3 regions of the Acidovorax sp. 69 genome follow, and region 2 is predicted to be linked to each of the others. Evidence: predicted binding sites of a transcription regulator. Region 2 holds the regulator's gene; each other region holds the start of a gene.
The links. The regulator FNR, encoded in region 2, switches genes on or off when oxygen is low (the NO sensors DNR and NnrR bind a similar motif). The targets are predictions, from matches to a motif close to TTGATNNNNATCAA.
Positions count from the first base shown of each region.

Region 1: a site for FNR is predicted at 1,728-1,741, ahead of clpB (ATP-dependent chaperone ClpB). Genes of this name have one in related genera too.
Region 3: a site for FNR is predicted at 1,923-1,936, ahead of CLU85_RS00295 (hemerythrin domain-containing protein). Genes of this name have one in related genera too.

Region 1 covers NZ_PGEP01000001.1:2,120,975-2,124,248, forward strand. Annotated here, with positions in the region: gene CLU85_RS09725 (hypothetical protein) at 176-535, opposite strand; gene CLU85_RS09730 (hypothetical protein) at 545-799, opposite strand; gene CLU85_RS09735 (hypothetical protein) at 873-1,103, shown strand; gene CLU85_RS09740 (molybdenum cofactor biosynthesis protein MoaE) at 1,149-1,625, shown strand; gene clpB (ATP-dependent chaperone ClpB) at 1,818-3,274, shown strand, end outside.
Region 2 covers NZ_PGEP01000001.1:3,294,568-3,297,841, reverse strand. Annotated here, with positions in the region: gene ccoG (cytochrome c oxidase accessory protein CcoG) at 1-420, shown strand, start outside; gene CLU85_RS15080 (FixH family protein) at 485-760, shown strand; gene CLU85_RS15075 (hypothetical protein) at 821-1,114, shown strand; gene fnr (fumarate/nitrate reduction transcriptional regulator Fnr) at 1,182-1,904, opposite strand; gene hemN (oxygen-independent coproporphyrinogen III oxidase) at 2,095-3,274, shown strand, end outside.
Region 3 covers NZ_PGEP01000001.1:57,564-60,837, forward strand. Annotated here, with positions in the region: gene CLU85_RS00290 (alkene reductase) at 73-1,179, shown strand; gene CLU85_RS00295 (hemerythrin domain-containing protein) at 1,287-1,865, opposite strand; gene CLU85_RS00300 (methyl-accepting chemotaxis protein) at 2,081-3,274, opposite strand, start outside.

The DNA of each region.
Region 1 (3,274 bases), 1.2 Mb from region 2:
CCAGGAGGTTCCGTCGCTCATCCGGACGGAACCACAGCTCCGGTCAGATGAGCTTTGGTTTTTTGGCTTTGACCACGCACGGCAAGGCCACCGCAGAAGCGGCGGTCATGGCGAGGGGAGCGTGCGTGGGCATGGGTCGCAGTATAGCGATGCACCAGCGGTGCAAAAAAGCAGTTCAGCCTGTGTGCGGTTGTTGTGATGTGCCGTCCGCTGGCTCTGGCTGCGGTGCCATCAGCTCGGGGCATTGCCAGGCGAGTAGCTCGGCCAGGCGGGTGACGATCCAGGTGGCCTCAGGCACCGACACGCCAGATTCGGCCGTACACAGCCCTGCGTGAATGCGCCGCAGGATTTCGGTCTCGGACGGTGCCTGCACGTGGTACAGCGTCTGCGCATGTTCCACCAAGTGGCCCGCCAGGTCTTCACACAGCTCGTAGCGGGTGCGCACACCGTTCGCCTTGTCGGTGAGGCGCCCCCGGGCGTCGGTGTACACCGCCATGAACGAGGGCGGTACGTGGATCTGGTTGTCATCGTCCATGGGCATCGCTCAGTCTGGGGTGAACAGCCGCTCGAACCTGGCTTGGTCGGATGGCAGCTCAAACGTCACGACCTGGCCCATTTTCATGTCCGACAGGCGGCAGGCGCCAAACAGTGTCGTTTTGCCCGCCAGCTCCATCACATCGAGGTCAATGATGGCGTAGGGGTGGGGCACGAAGACCTGGTGCGCAAACACGTCGCGCACCGTGTTGCGCGGGGACGGGTAGAGCTTGTACAGATCGGTTTGAATTGTTTGTGTGGCCATGGGCTTCAGGTGCAAGGGGCGGCAGTGCGGGTACAGTGCGGGCGAATCGTACAGACAAATTTTTTACCAATCTATGGCACGTAACAAAAGTGAATGGCCGGCCAAAGTGCTGGCGCTGGTGCGCGGCGGCAATGTGGATGCCGCCATCGCACAGATCAAGGTGGCGCCCACGGTGGGCGATGTCACGCGCCTGCAGACCCTGCTGGCCCAGTTGCCGCCGTCGCCGTCACTGGCACAGCTGCACAAGGTGGTCGAGGAAGAGCGTGCCTTGCTGGCTGCGCCCCGACTGCACCGGTCGCCTTGATCCAGCCTTCTTGCTTTTCGTTATCAGCCCGTTGAGAGTTTTGCCATGACTTTGCCCCGTGTTTCCGTCCAGCCCGAGGACTTCGACCTGTCCACGGAAGTGGCTGCACTGCGCCGCGAGAACAAGGGTGTCGGTGCCGTGTGCAGTTTCATTGGCACGGTGCGCGACCGCAATGAAGGGGATCAGGTGTCGTCCATGGAGCTGGAGCATTACCCGGGCATGACCGAGAGATCCATCGAGGCCATGGTGGACGAGGCCTTTCGGCGCTTCGATATTTTTGGCGCCCGCGTGATCCACCGCGTGGGGCTGCTGCAGCCGCTCGACCAGATCGTGCTGGTGGCCGTGACCAGTGCCCACCGGGGCCAGAGTTTTCAGGCCTGCGAGTTTTTGATGGACTACCTCAAGACCCAGGCGCCGTTCTGGAAGAAGGAAGAAACCCCCCAGGGCGCCCGCTGGGTGGATGCGCGGGTGAGTGACGACGCGGCGCTGGCGCGTTGGGGCATCACTGCCTCCAACGCCTAAATGGTGGGTGTTTGCATAAAAATGGCGTTCTGCGCTTGCAGAACAAGCACCGATAGCTATTGAATCTATAGCGGCCTGGTGCGGTCGCTCACCATCGATTCTCTGACCTGGGTCAATTCATTCGTTTGCCTGCTGCCTTGAAATGAGGCAGTGCTTGCCCCAACTGCAGTGCAATTCGGAGGACATCAACCCATGCGTCTCGACAAATTCACCACCAAGTTCCAGGAAGCCCTGAGCGATGCCCAGAGCATTGCGCTGGGCAATGACCACGCCTACATCGAGCCCGTGCACATGCTCGTGGCCATGCTCAAGCAAGACGACGGCCCCAAGGCGCTGCTGCAGCGTGCGGGCGCCAATGTGCCGGGGCTGCTGACGGCGGCCGAGGCCGCCGTGAAGCGGCTGCCGCAAGTGCAGGGCAACGACCAGGTGCAGGGCGGCCCCGAGCTGGGCCGCGTGCTGCAGGCCACCGAGAAAGAGGCCATCAAGCGCGGCGACCAGTTCATTGCGAGCGAGCTGTTCTTGCTGGCCGTGATCGACAGCAAGGGCGAGGCCGCCAAGATCGCCAAGGACAACGGCCTCACGCGCAAGAGCCTGGAGGCTGCGATTGAAGCCGTGCGCGGCGGCCAGAAGATGGACAGCGCCGAGGCCGAAGGCCAGCGCGGGGCCCTGGCCAAATACTGCATGGACCTGACCGAGCGCGCCCGCATGGGCAAGCTCGACCCGGTGATTGGCCGTGACGATGAAATCCGCCGCGCCATCCAGGTGCTGCAGCGCCGTACCAAGAACAACCCCGTGCTCATCGGCGAGCCCGGCGTGGGCAAGACCGCCATCGTCGAAGGCCTGGCCCAGCGCATCGTGGCGGGCGAGGTGCCTGAGTCGCTCAAAGGCAAACGCGTGTTGTCGCTGGACATGGCGGCCTTGTTGGCCGGTGCCAAGTTTCGCGGCGAGTTTGAAGAGCGCCTGAAGGCCGTGCTCAATGAGCTGGCCAAGGACGAAGGCCAGACCATCGTTTTCATCGACGAGCTGCACACCATGGTGGGCGCTGGCAAGGGCGAAGGCGCGATGGATGCGGGCAACATGCTCAAGCCCGCTTTGGCCCGTGGCGAGCTGCACTGCGTGGGTGCCACCACGCTCGACGAGTACCGCAAGTACATCGAAAAAGACGCAGCGCTGGAGCGGCGCTTTCAGAAGATTCTGGTGGGCGAGCCCACGGTGGAGGCCACCATCGCCATTCTGCGCGGCCTGCAAGAGAAGTACGAAGTGCACCATGGCGTGGACATCACCGACCCCGCCATCGTGGCCGCGGCCGAGTTGAGCCACCGCTACATCACCGACCGATTCTTGCCCGACAAGGCGATTGACCTGATTGACGAAGCAGCGTCCAAAATCAAGATCGAGATGGACTCCAAGCCCGAGGTGATGGACAAGCTTGATCGCCGCCTGATTCAGCTGCAGATCGAGCGTGAAGCCGTGCGCCGCGAGAAGGACGAATCCTCGCAAAAACGCTTTGCTCTCATCGAGGAAGAGATCGTCAAGCTGCAAAAGGAAATCGCCGACTACGACGAAATCTGGCAGTCTGAAAAAGCCCAGGCGCAGGGCAGTGCCCATGTGCGCGAAGCCATCGACAAGCTCAAGTTCCAGATCGAAGA
Region 2 (3,274 bases):
CGACGCGTGTTGCGTCCCCGTGTGCTGATCTATAGCGCGGTGTTGGTGGCGCTCTGCTTGGCCATGCTTGCCAGCCTGGTCACGCGCACTCCGCTGAAAGTGGACGTTGTACGAGATCGTGCCGCACTTTCGCGCATCGTGGCCGGAGGCAAGTTGGAGAACATCTACCGCCTGCAGATCATGAATGCAACCGAGGGCGAGCAGCGCTACCGTATCAGCGCTCGTGGTCTGGATGGATTGGAAGTGTCTTCAGAGGCTGAAGTGGACATTGGACCTGCCGAGTCACGCTGGGTGGCTGTGCGGCTGCAAATACCGTATGGATCCGCCACACCGGGTTCCCATGCCGTTCAATTTGATGTGGGCGCGGTCGGGGCTGCCGCTCATGTCACTGAGAAATCTGTGTTTTTGGTGCCGCGCTGAGTGGCATCCTTGTGCAAGGTCGTTTTGGCCTTGTGTTGATCGAGATTGTTGAGGAGTAAATCGCATGTCTTCAAACCCAGCCATTGGATCTACGGCAGCGGCACCTTGGTGGAAGTTCGGCCATGTCTGGCTGGTGCTTGCCGGGCCGGCCATCGTGATCGTTGCCGGCTTTGTGACCTTATGGCTCGCGGTTTCGCGGCCCGATCCGGTGATTGCCGAGGATTACTACCGCAAAGGCATCGAGATCAACAAGACGCTGGAAGCGCCAGAAAAGAGCTTGGCACCGGCCATGAAGGCCCGTAACCATGCAGCTACGCCGGTGCAAGACCAGCCGCGCTGAGTTCAGTGAACATCCGGCGCTGCCGTTGTTGGGCAGTCCGTACAAGGAGTCAGGACTGATATGTGGATGCAACGCCTAATGTGGATAGCATGGCCCGCTTTTTTAATGGCGGGAGTGCTGGAGATGCTTGTTTTTGCAATGGTCGATCCGCAGGACCTGCATTGGTTTGGGCAGCCCTTGGCGCTCTCAAGACAGGGTGTTTATACCCTGGCGTTCTTCGCGTTCTGGATCATCACGCTGGCATCCAGTGCGTTGACCACGTTGCTGGCGATGTCGCCCTTTGAGGTCAATCGTTGCCCGGTGCCTGACGGTGAGCGGCCTGACGACTGTCGCAAGACACCCTCGTGTTCGTGAGGCGCTGACGCGAGCGCCTTGGGTGTATTAGAGCCTGTTGGCTGCAGTGCGGCCGCAGCTGGTCAGGTCAGTGGCAGGCCTGCTGGCTGTTCACGATCCGCTTGAGGGCATCCGTGTCCAGGATGCGGACGTGGCGCTGCTTGACTTCCACAATGCCTTCTTCCACAAACTTTGAGAACGTGCGGCTGACCGTTTCGAGTTTGAGGCCAAGGTAGCTGCCGATTTCCTCGCGGGTCATGCGCAGCACCAATTCAGACTGGGAGAACCCGCGTGCATGCAGACGCTGCACCAGATTCAGCAGAAACGCCGCGAGACGTTCTTCAGCGCGCATGCTGCCTAGCAGCAGCATGACACCATGTTCGCGCACGATTTCGCGGCTCATGATTTTGTGCACATGGTGCTGCAAGGCCGTGACTTCGCGGGACAGCTCTTCGATGCGGTCGAATGGCATGACGCAAACTTCGGCGTCTTCCAAGGCCACGGCATCGCAGGTGTGGTGGTCGTTCACGATGCCGTCAAGGCCGATGATTTCACCCGCCATCTGAAAGCCCGTGACCTGATCGCGCCCATCCTCGGTAGCCACGCAGGTCTTGAAAAAACCGGTGCGTATGGCGTACAGTGAGGTGAAGGATTCGCCATTGCGAAACAACGTGCTGCCGCGCTTGATCTTGCGTCGAACGGCGACAACTTCATCGATGCGCTGTAACTGCTCTTCGTTCAAGCCTACGGGCATACACAGCTCTCGCAGGTTGCAGTTGGAGCAGGCGACTTTGATGGTGAGCGGGTTCATAGGCGTGAGCTAGGTTTAGGTGTCGAGCATATCGCGCCCGGTTCGGTACGGCGACAAAGCCTCAAGGGGCGGTTGAGCGACTGACATGCATCAAATTGTCGCTGGTTGGCCCATTCGTTCGCTTGATGCAGGTCAAGGACATGATCCAGAGGGTACGGCACAGTCAGGGTGTACGCAAGGATATTCCCCCATGACTGCTGTTTCGCCCGATCTCCTGCGCCGTTTTGACGTGCCAGGACCCCGCTATACCTCCTATCCGACAGCCGACCGTTTTGTCGAGGCGTTTGGGCAGGACGACTATGTTCTGGCGCTGGAGCAACGCCGTTCTGGGTCCGTGGCCAAAGCGCTTCCGCTGTCCATCTATGTGCACATTCCCTTCTGCGAGTCGCTGTGCTACTACTGCGCTTGCAACAAGATCATTACCAAGCACCACGATCGCGCAGATGTCTATTTGCGCTACCTGAGCCGCGAGATTGATCTGCACACTGCGCACTGTGGTGTTGGGCAGGTGGTGAGTCAGCTGCATCTGGGTGGAGGCACGCCGACGTTTTTGTCCGACGCGGGACTGCGCGAACTCATGTCCATGCTCAAGCGCAGTTTCACCCTTGCGCCTGGGGGGGAATACTCCATTGAGGTGGATCCTCGCACCGTCAATGCGGATCGGTTGGCACTGTTGGCTGAGCTGGGGTTTAACAGACTTAGTTTTGGTGTGCAGGATTTTGACGCCGAAGTGCAAAAGGCCGTACACCGTATACAACCTGCCGAGCAGGTGTTTGCGTTGGTGGAGTCTGCGCGCTCGTTGGGTTTCGACTCAGTGAATGTGGACCTGATTTACGGTTTGTCGCGCCAGACCCCCGAGTCGTTTGACCGGACGTTGGCGCAGGTGGTCCAGTTGCGGCCAGATCGCATTGCGTTGTATGCCTACGCGCACCTTCCTGAGCGTTTCAAGCCCCAACGGCGCATCATTTCTGCCGAGCTGCCGACGGCATCAAGCAAGCTTTCCATGCTCTCGCGGTCGCTGGATGCTTTCATGGACGCCGGGTACGTGTATGTGGGCATGGACCACTTCGCTCTTCCCTCAGATGCCCTGGCCGTGGCCAAGCGGCAGGGGCGCCTGCATCGGAATTTTCAGGGCTACAGCACACAACCGGACTGTGATTTGATCGGGCTCGGGGTTTCTGCGATTGGGCGAGTAGGTGCCACCTACAGCCAGAATTCCAAGACGTTGGAAGAGTACTACGACTTCCTTGACCAGGGGCGTCTTCCTGTCGTACGCGGTTTGGCGCTGACGCGCGATGACTTGGTGCGCCGCGCGGCCATCATGGCCTTGATGTGCCAGGGCGAGCTGTTGTATGAGTCCATGGAGCAGG
Region 3 (3,274 bases), 3.2 Mb from region 2:
CTGCACGTTTTGCGTTGCAGCATTAAGCTTTGGGGCTGCTTTTATTGCACGAACCTTTTCAGGATGTTCCCCATGACCTCATTGTTTGAACCCACCCGCGCGGGCGACCTCCAGCTGACCAACCGCATTGCCATGGCGCCGCTCACGCGCAACCGCTCGCCCGAGGCCATCCCCACCGATCTCGTCGCCACCTACTACGCGCAGCGCGCCAGCGCCGGGCTCATCATCTCCGAGGCCACCGCCATCAGCCCCCAGGGCCAGGGTTATGCCGATGTGCCCGGCCTGTACGGCACCGAGCAACTCGACGGCTGGAAAAAAGTGACCCACGCCGTGCACGCGGCGGGTGGCAAGATCGTGGTGCAGCTGTGGCATGTGGGCCGTGTGTCGCACACCGACTTGCAGCCGGGCAATGCCCACCCCGTGGCTCCCTCGGCCATCCGCGCCCACACCAAGACCGTGCTGATCAAAGACGGCGTGCCCACGTTCACCGAGACCTCACAGCCCCGCGCACTCGATGCCGAAGAAATCCCCGGCATCGTGCAGGACTACCGCCACGCGGCCCGCAACGCCATTGCAGCGGGCTTTGACGGCGTCGAGATCCACGCCGCCAATGGCTATCTGATCGACCAATTCCTCAAGACCGGCGCCAACCAGCGCACCGACGATTACGGCGGCAGCATCACCAACCGCGCCCGCCTGCTGCTGGAGGTGACCCGCGCCATCGTGGAAGAAATAGGTGGTGGCCGCACCGGCATCCGCCTGTCACCCGTCACGCCCGCCAACGACATCGTGGACGCAGCGCCCCAACCGCTGTTTGACTACGTGGCCCGCGAACTCGGCGCATTGGGCCTGGCCTACGTGCACATCATCGAAGGCGCTACCGGCGGCCCGCGCGAAGTGGAGGGACGCCCGTTTGACTACGCTGCGCTCAAGGCTGCGTACCGCGCAGCAGGCGGACAAGGTGCCTGGATGGTCAACAACGCCTACACGCGCGAACTGGCCGACGCCGCCCTGGCGAACGGCGCCGACATCGTGGCCTTTGGCCGCCCGTTCATCGCCAACCCCGACCTGGTGGCGCGCCTGAAAGCCAACGCAACGCTCAACGAAGTGAACCGGGCAACGCTGTACGGCGGTGGTGCCGAGGGCTACACGGACTACCCCGCCCTGACAGCGGGCTAAACAAAGCGGGCTGAACAAAACCCCTGTCCACCCGCCTCAAAGCCGCGCCACAGCGGCTGATGCGGATACCGGCGCGGCCCTGACCAGGGCCGTCGCGCTGGGGGTTGTTACCCCAAACCGATGGGGCTGGGTGCCCGCATCACGATGCGGGTAAACAAGCGGTCATAGGCGGCATCGCGTGGCTTGCCTTGGGCCAGCGGATTGGTATTGCTGGCAAAAGCTGCGTCCATGGCCGCCCAGTCGCCCTCCTCCAGGTGCTGCTGGGCAGCCGGAATCACCACGGTTTCTTCCACGCGCATGTGCTCCAGGTAAAAGCGGATATAGCGCTCCAGCGCCTGCGCAAACGCCTCACGGCGTGCATCCCCCATCAGCTCCCAGCCCAACAGCAGGTGCTGCAACTCGCGCACGGCGGCTTCGCCGCCTTCGTGGTCACGCTCCAGTTGCGCAATGGCCTCGGCCGCCTCGGGTGAGCGCGCCGCCACCTTGGGAAAGAGCCACTGAGACTCCTTGGGATGGTGCTGCCGTTCCGGGAACTCATCGATGTAGAACAACATCGCCCGCATCACGTCGAAAAACGCGGCAGGTTCATCGCCCGGGCCCTGATCAAGCATCAGGCGCAGCGAGTGCAACACCGCTGCCAGCGACGCATGCTCCTCGCGAATGGTTCGCAGACTGATCGACGGCATGGCGCTCTCCCCAGGTTAGACAGGGCTCAAGGGTGCCACGCAGGCCCAGGCCGGCCCATGACGCAGGTCAATAAACACCACCGAAGGGTGGCCTGCGCGCAGGCGCGCACCGCCCCCCAAAAAAAAGGCCCTGCAAGCCAAACTTGCAGGGCATCGGAGGGGCGCCACTCCCGCAGAAGCCACACAGGGCGGCGGCGGGTAGCGTGCGGGCGAAATCAGCGGGCCAGCCGGGCCTGTGCAGGGCCCGAGGCCAGCACCTGCGGCGCATGGCGAGGCGCAGCCACGCCGCTGCCATGGCTTTGGTCGTGGCCATGCCCCATGGCATCCGCCAGGCGAAACTGCTGCACCACCTGCGACAGGCGCGCCGCCTGCTCGCGCAGCGAATCGGCCGCGGCGGCGGACTCTTCCACCAGCGCCGCGTTCTGCTGCGTCATGCGGTCGATCTCGCCCACCGACTGGTTCACCTGGCCAATGCCGGCCGACTGCTCGGACGCCGCAGCCGTGATCTCGCCAATGATGTCACCCACGCGTTGCACGCTGCTCACGATGTCCTTCATGGCCGTGCCCGCGTCTTCCACATGGCGCACGCCGCCGTCCACCGCCGTCACACTGCTCTGGATCAGCCCCTTGATGTCGCTGGCCGCTGCGGCCGAGCGTTGCGCCAGGCTGCGCACTTCACTGGCCACCACGGCAAAACCACGGCCTTGCTCGCCAGCGCGGGCGGCTTCCACCGCCGCGTTGAGTGCCAGGATGTTGGTCTGGAAGGCAATGGAATCGATCAGGCCGATGATGTCGCCGATCTTGCGGCTGGAGGTCGAGATCTCGTGCATGCTGGCCACAGCCTGCTCCACCACCGACCCCCCGCGGGTGGCGGTGCTGGAGGCCGACGCAGCGAGCTGGTTCGCCATCTGCGACGACGACGCGGTCTGCTGCACGGTGGAGGTGAGCTGGGTCAGCGAGGACACGGCCTCCTGGGCATTGCTGGCAGTCTGCTCGGTGCGCTGCGACAAATCCTGGTTGCCAGTGGCGATCTCCTGGCTGGCCGTGGCAATGTTGCCGCTGGCATCACGCACCTGCGCCACCAGCGCACCCAGGCCCTGCTGCATGTCGCGCAATGCGCGCTGCAGGTCGGCCACTTCATCTTTGCCCTCGGCCGAAATATGCTGCGACAGGTCGCCCCCCGCAATGGCCTGCGCCATCTTGCGGGCATCTTCCAGCGGACGGCAAATAGAGTTCATGTTCATCAGCGTGGTGGGCACCACCACCACCACCGTGATCAGCACGGCCAGCACAAACAGCCACTTGGTCTGGCTCGACACTTCGCCTTGGTCGGCGACAGACTGCGTGACCTCATTGCGCAGCACCACATCGAGTTCGCCCATCAATTTGTCGGCCTGGTCGAACTCGGC